3 regions of the Acidovorax sp. GW821-FHT11A03 genome follow, and region 3 is predicted to be linked to each of the others. Evidence: predicted binding sites of a transcription regulator. Region 3 holds the regulator's gene; each other region holds the start of a gene.
The links. The regulator NrdR, encoded in region 3, represses ribonucleotide reductase genes. The targets are predictions, from matches to a motif close to CACNANATNTNGTG.

Region 1 (2,260 bases), on a different contig from region 3:
CCGGCCGCTTCCACGGGGGCCTACCTGGCGCAGGCCCGTCGCTGAAATGCACCGTGCGCGGCGGCTGCCACAAGCGGCCACCGCGCTCACACACCGTTTGCCCACAAGGACTGACCATGAACCTCGACAAATTCAAGCACCAGCACACCGACATCCTGCGCAGCATCGCCACCTTGCGCGCCCTGGCCCACGCGGGCGTGCAGGCCAATGCCACGGCCATCGCGCAGGGCATCGTGGCGATGAGCGGCACCATCAAGCTGCATCTGGCCGTGGAAGACCAGGTGCTGTACCCCGCACTGCAGCGCGGTGGCAACGCCGAACTGGCGCGCCTGGGCCGCCAGTACCAGAGCGAGATGGCCTCGATTGCCAGCGCCTACGACGCCTTTGCGCGCCGCTGGAACACGGCCGAGGCCGTGCGCCGCGATGCGCAGGGCTTTCGGGACGAGGCCAACGTGGTGCTGCGGCGGGTGTTCGAGCGCATGCAGCGCGAAGACCATGACTTCTATCCCCGCATCGAGGAGGAAGAAACCGCCGCCTGCCATTGAGCGCCCACGCGAGCGCAGCCCGGCCGCAGCGGTGGAGCCCCAGCAGCCCCTAGCCCCCAACAAAAACACCCACCTTTTCCACGCACACCTCTTGTGCTCCAGCGTGCCATCACACGCACCCCCATCCATCGGTAGGGCCTGACGGCACCTTCCTTTCGCCGGCCTTTGTGCCGGCATTTTTTTTACCCCTGCTTACCGCCTCGATTGTGTTGGGTCAAACTACCTATAGTGTTTGGTGGGTATCGTGGACACCATAGGTAGTGTTTTTAACCCGTTCCACAGATTGGTCGAACCCATGGCGTCCACCCTTTCCACCTTGCCCCGCGAAGTCGTTTTGCGCAGCGGCCAGCGCGTTCCTTTTGACGCCGAACGCATCCGCGCCGCGCTGGCCAGCGCCGGGCAGGCCTCGGGTGAATATGGCGCCGACGAAGCGGCGTTGCTCACCGCCCAGGTCACCAAGGTGCTCATCCACCGCTTCCATGGCGAGGCACCCACCATCGAGCAGATCCAGGACGTGGCCGAGCAGACGCTGATCGCCGCCAACCACCTGGCCACCGCGCGCGCCTACATCGTCTACCGCGAGCAGCACGCCACGCTGCGCGCCGACCGGCAGACGCTGGTCGATGTGGAAAGCTCCATCAACGAATACCTCACGCGCGCCGACTGGCGCGTGAACGCCAACGCCAACCAGGGCTATTCGCTCGGCGGGCTGATCCTGAACGTGGCGGGCAAGGTCACGGCCAACTACTGGCTGTCGCACGTCTACACGCCGGAGATCGGCGAGGCGCACAGGAGCGGCGACCTCCACATCCACGACCTCGACATGCTCAGCGGCTACTGCGCGGGCTGGTCGCTGCGCACGCTGCTGCACGAGGGGCTCAACGGCGTGCCGGGCAAGGTGGAGGCGGGGCCCCCGAAGCACATGAGCTCCGCCGTGGGGCAGATCGTGAACTTCCTGGGCACGCTGCAAAACGAGTGGGCGGGCGCGCAGGCGTTCTCGTCATTCGACACCTACATGGCGCCCTTCGTCCGCATTGATGCCATGGACTACGCCGCCGTGCGCCAGTGCATCCAGGAGCTGGTCTACAACCTCAACGTGCCCTCGCGCTGGGGCACGCAGACGCCGTTCACCAACCTCACCTTCGACTGGACCTGCCCCGAGGACCTGCGCGAGCAGGTGCCCGTGATCGCTGGCGTGGAAATGCCGTTCAGCTACGGCGAGCTGCAAGCCGAGATGGACCTCATCAACCGCGCCTACATCGACGTGATGACCACGGGCGATGCCAAGGGCCGGGTGTTCACCTTCCCCATCCCCACGTACAACATCACCAAGGATTTTCCGTGGGAGAGCGAGAACGCGCAGCTGCTGTTCGAGATGACGGCCAAGTACGGTCTGCCGTACTTCCAGAACTTCATCAACTCCGAGCTGGAGCCGAACATGGTGCGCTCCATGTGCTGCCGCCTGCAACTCGATCTGCGTGAACTGCTCAAGCGCGGCAACGGCCTGTTCGGCAGCGCCGAGCAGACGGGCAGCCTGGGCGTGGTCACCATCAACTGCGCGCGGCTGGGGTACTTGCATGCGGGCGATGAGGCGGGGCTGCTCGCCGCGCTCGACCGCCTGATGGAGCTGGGAAAACAAAGCCTGGAGACCAAGCGCAAGCTCATCCAGCGCCTGATGGACCAGGGCCTGTTCCCCTACACCAAGCGCTACCTGG
Region 2 (2,260 bases), on a different contig from region 3:
ATGCCGTCCCCCGCCGACCCGCAGAGCGCCTACCCGGCCGCGCCGCCGCCCGGCGCGGGCAGCCTGGTGACGCTGCCCAGCGATCTTCAGGCATGGCTTGACCAGCAGGAGCGCGACATCCTGATCCGCGCCCTGCGCGAGGCGGGCTTCAACCGGACCGCCACCGCCGCCCGGCTGGGCATCAGCCTGCGCCAGATACGCTACAGGATCGCCCGGCTGAACATCGCCGTGCCCAACGACCAGGACCCGCATGACGACGTGGGCTGAGGAGGCAGCGCCGGCGGACCCACCGCCGTGGGACGGCGGCTGGCACCGCGCGGCCACGAGGCTCCCATCCCCCAACCATGGCACGCGCCCGGCAGCGGCCAGGTCCGCCATCGACCTGATCGTGGTGCATTCCATCAGCCTGCCGCCGGGCGAGTACGGGGGGGGTGCAGTGCAACAGCTGTTCACCAACACCCTGGACTGGGATGCCCATCCCTACTACCAGAGCATCCGCGGACTGGCGGTGTCGTCGCATTTCTTCATCGAGCGCACCGGTGCGCTCTGGCAGTTCGTGGATTGTGATCTGCGGGCCTGGCACGCAGGCCAGTCGGCCTACCGCGGGCGCAGCCAGTGCAATGACGACTCGATCGGCATCGAGCTGGAGGGCCTGGAGGGCCTGGCGTTCGAACCCGCCCAGTACCGGACGCTGGCCACGCTCTGCCAGGACATCGCGCGGCGCTATCCCATCGCGCACATTGCGGGACATGAGCACATAGCGCCCGGGCGCAAGCAGGATCCCGGCCCCGGCTTCGACTGGGTGAAGGTACAAAAGGCGTTGCGCTGGCCGCCGCACCGTTTTCCCGCGGCGACCCGGCCCGCCATCCTGGCCGCCAGCTGAACGCGCTGTCGCAGCGCCGCGTCACAGCAACTTTTTCTTTGTGCAACCGCACAAAGCCGCATCGCCAAGCTCCACGCGGCCTCGCGAAGAAAAACCGCCCGAATCGCCCGCCGCGGCGCGGATTCGCTGCTGCTTTTTCGGTGGGACAAGGGATTCCAGCGGGGTCATCGCAAGAACTCGCAGCATTGAAAACATGCTGTTTCCCTTTTCCCAGGGGTTTGGGGCGGTACACTACCGGTAGTGTCTTGAATGCACCTGACACACCATATATAGTGTGCGGCAGACAGAAGTCCGGCCCATCACTCACACCTTGCGGCGGCTTCACGCCCCGCGCCACACATCCCAGACAGCCCACAGAAGAGGACACCCATGCAAGCTGCTTTGACTACGCCTTCCACCACCCACGCCAACCCAGCGCAAGCTCCGGCTTCGCAGCCCGCGCCAACGTCGGCGGCCAACTCGCTGGCGCACTACCAGATCATCCGCCGCAACGGGGCGGTGGTGCCGTTTGAGCCGCAAAAGATCGCGGTGGCGATGATGAAGGCCTTCCTGGCGGTGCATGGCACACAAGGCGCCGCGTCCGCCAGCGTGCGCGAAGTCGTGGACACCCTGACCCAGAATGTCACCCGCGCCCTGGTGCGGTCGCGCCCCGGAGGCGGCACCTTTCATATTGAAGATGTACAGGACCAGGTGGAACTCGGACTGATGCGTGGCGGCCACCATGAGATTGCCCGCGCCTACGTGCTGTACCGCGAGCGCCGCACCCAGGAGCGTGCACGCCAGGTCGAGCAGCAGGCTCCGTCCGCCCCCGCTCCGCTGCTCCACGTGCTGGACGGCGGAGAACGCGTCGCCCTCGACCTCCACCGGCTGCAGGCATTGATCGAGTCGGCCTGCGTGAATCTTGGCGCGGACGTCAGCGCAGACCCCATCGTTGCCGAAACCATGCGCAACCTGTACGACGGCGTTCCCATGGACGAGGTCTACAAGGCCTCCATCCTGGCGGCCCGCACGCTCATCGAAAAAGACCCCGACTACACCTACGCCACCGCCCGCCTGCTGCTGCACACGATCGTGCGCGAAGTCCTGGGCCGCGAGGTGACCCAGAGCGCGATGGGACAAGCCTATATCGACTACTTCCCCGAATTCATCAAGAAGGGCGTGGAAAACGAGCTGCTGGACGAGCGCCTGCTGCAATATGACCTGCAGCGCCTGGGCGCCGCCCTGCAGGCGGACCGCGACCTGAAGTTCGACTACCTCGGACTGCAGACCCTGTACGACCGTTACTTCCTGCACGTCAAAAAGACGCGCATCGAGTTGCCCCAGGCTTTCTTCATGCGCGTGGCCATGGGCCTGGCCCTCAACGAAGTCGACCGCGAA
Region 3 (2,260 bases):
CCAGGCTGAAAACGCCCGGCAAGAGCACCACATCGAGCTGATCGCCAGCGAGAACTACGCCTCCCCCGCGGTGATGTGGGCGCAGGGCACGCAGCTGACCAACAAGTACGCCGAAGGCTATCCCGGCAAGCGCTACTACGGTGGCTGCGAGCATGTGGACGTGGCCGAGCAGCTGGCCATCGACCGCGTCAAGCAGATCTTCGGTGCCGAGGCCGCCAACGTGCAGCCCCACTGCGGCGCATCCGCCAACGAGGCCGTGTTCCTCGCGTTCCTCAAGCCCGGCGACACCATCATGGGCATGAGCCTGGCCGAAGGCGGCCACCTCACGCACGGCATGCCGCTCAACATGTCGGGCAAGTGGTTCAACGTGGTCTCCTACGGCCTCGATGCCAACGAAGCTCTGGACTACGACGCCATGGAGAAGAAGGCGCACGAAACCCGCCCCAAGCTCATCATCGCCGGTGCCTCGGCCTACAGCCTGCACATCGACTTCGCACGCTTTGCCAAGGTGGCCAAGGACGTGGGCGCGATCTTCATGGTGGACATGGCCCACTACGCCGGCCTGATCGCCGCGGGTGTGTACCCCAACCCGGTGCCGCATGCCGACGTGGTCACCAGCACCACGCACAAGAGCCTGCGCGGCCCCCGTGGCGGCATCATCCTGATGAAGGCCGAGCACGAGAAGGCCATCAACAGCGCCATCTTCCCCGGCCTGCAAGGCGGCCCGCTGATGCACGTGATCGCTGCCAAGGCCGTGGCCTTCAAGGAAGCGCTGCAGCCCGAGTTCAAGGCCTACCAGGAGCAGGTGGCCAAGAACGCCAAGGTGGTGGCCGAGACGCTGACCGCGCGCGGCCTGCGCATCGTCTCCGGCGGCACGCAAAGCCACGTGATGCTGGTGGACCTGCGTGCCAAGGGCATCACGGGCAAGGAAGCCGAGGCTGTGCTGGGCGCCGCCCACATGACCATCAACAAGAACGCGATCCCCAACGACCCTGAAAAGCCGATGGTGACCAGCGGCGTGCGCATTGGCACCCCCGCCATGACCACGCGCGGCTTCAAGGAAGAAGAAGCCCGCATCACGGCCAACCTGATCGCCGATGTGCTGGACAACCCCCGCGACGAGGCCAACATCGCGGCGGTGCGTGCCAAGGTCAATGCGCTGACGGCCCGCTTCCCGGTCTACCGTTAACTTCACCGGTCAGCAGCCGCCATGAAGTGCCCCTTCTGCAGCAACCTGGAAACGCAAGTCGTCGAAACGCGGGTGTCTGAAGATGGGGTGTTCATCCGCCGCCGCCGCCAGTGCGGCGCGTGCGACAAGCGCTTTACCACCTACGAACGGCCGGAAGTGAGCTTCCCGGCCATCGTGAAGAAGGATGGCCGGCGCATCGAGTACGAACGCGCCAAGCTGCTCGCTTCCTTCAATCTGGCGCTGCGCAAGCGCCCGGTCAGCACGGACCAGATCGACAGCGCCATCGAGCGCATCGAGGAAAAGCTGCTCAACCTCGGCCAGCGCGAAGTGATCTCCAGCCGCATCGGCGAGCTGGTCATGCGCGAGCTCAAGAAGCTCGACAAGGTGGCCTACATCCGCTTTGCCAGCGTGTACCGCAGTTTCGAGGACATCGACGACTTCCGCGCGATGGTGGACGAAGTGCGCAAATAGCCGCCGCGGCGCCCACGGCCCGTTTGTTGCCGGGCTGGGCTGCCCACGCACCCGCCGCCAGCCAGCCAGGCCCAGCGGCCACCTTGGCGATACGCTATCAAAAATATAGCTATCGGCGCTTGAAGCAAAAGCGCCAGCGGCTATTTTCATGGGCAAAACACCCCCTGGTGCACAGAAACACCGCGGCTGCCCGACAATGCCTGCGGTGAAAACCCGCCACTTCCTGCAGCTGGTGCTGCTGTCGGCCCTCTGGGGCGCTTCGTTTCTCTTCATCCGCATCGCAAGCCCGCTGCTGGGGCCCAACGTGATGGCCGCCCTGCGCATCGGGCTGGGCACGCTGACCCTGGTCGCCATCATGCGGGCGGCCGGCGAGCCCTGGCCGTGGCGCCACTGGCGCGAGCTGTTCGGGCTGGGCACGCTCACCGTGGCGGTGCCGTTCCTGCTGTATGCCTGGGCCGCCTTGCACCTGCCGGCGGGCTACAGCTCATTGCTCAACACGATGGCCGTTCCCTTCAGCGTGCTCGCGGCCGCGTGGATGAAGGAGGACACGCTGAGCCAGCGCAAGTGGCTGGGCTGCCTGTGTGGCTTCGCGGGCGTGGC

Region 1: AC1RVY_RS22545 (ribonucleoside triphosphate reductase) is a predicted target of NrdR. The motif match lies at 795-808, and genes of this name have one in related genera.
Region 2: AC1RVY_RS14640 (ribonucleoside-diphosphate reductase subunit alpha) is a predicted target of NrdR. The motif match lies at 1,145-1,158, and genes of this name have one in related genera.

What each region holds. Positions count from the first base shown of each region.
Region 1 is NZ_JBXASG010000009.1:270,377-272,636, reverse strand. Features, by position in the region: gene AC1RVY_RS22555 (nitric-oxide reductase large subunit) at 1-45, shown strand, start outside; gene AC1RVY_RS22550 (hemerythrin domain-containing protein) at 117-545, shown strand; gene AC1RVY_RS22545 (ribonucleoside triphosphate reductase) at 841-2,260, shown strand, end outside.
Region 2 is NZ_JBXASG010000005.1:310,958-313,217, reverse strand. Features, by position in the region: gene AC1RVY_RS14655 (sigma-54-dependent transcriptional regulator) at 1-267, shown strand, start outside; gene ampD (1,6-anhydro-N-acetylmuramyl-L-alanine amidase AmpD) at 251-883, shown strand; gene AC1RVY_RS14645 (hypothetical protein) at 905-1,078, opposite strand; gene AC1RVY_RS14640 (ribonucleoside-diphosphate reductase subunit alpha) at 1,253-2,260, shown strand, end outside.
Region 3 is NZ_JBXASG010000007.1:343,887-346,146, forward strand. Features, by position in the region: gene glyA (serine hydroxymethyltransferase) at 1-1,189, shown strand, start outside; gene nrdR (transcriptional regulator NrdR) at 1,211-1,660, shown strand; gene AC1RVY_RS19425 (DMT family transporter) at 1,857-2,260, shown strand, end outside.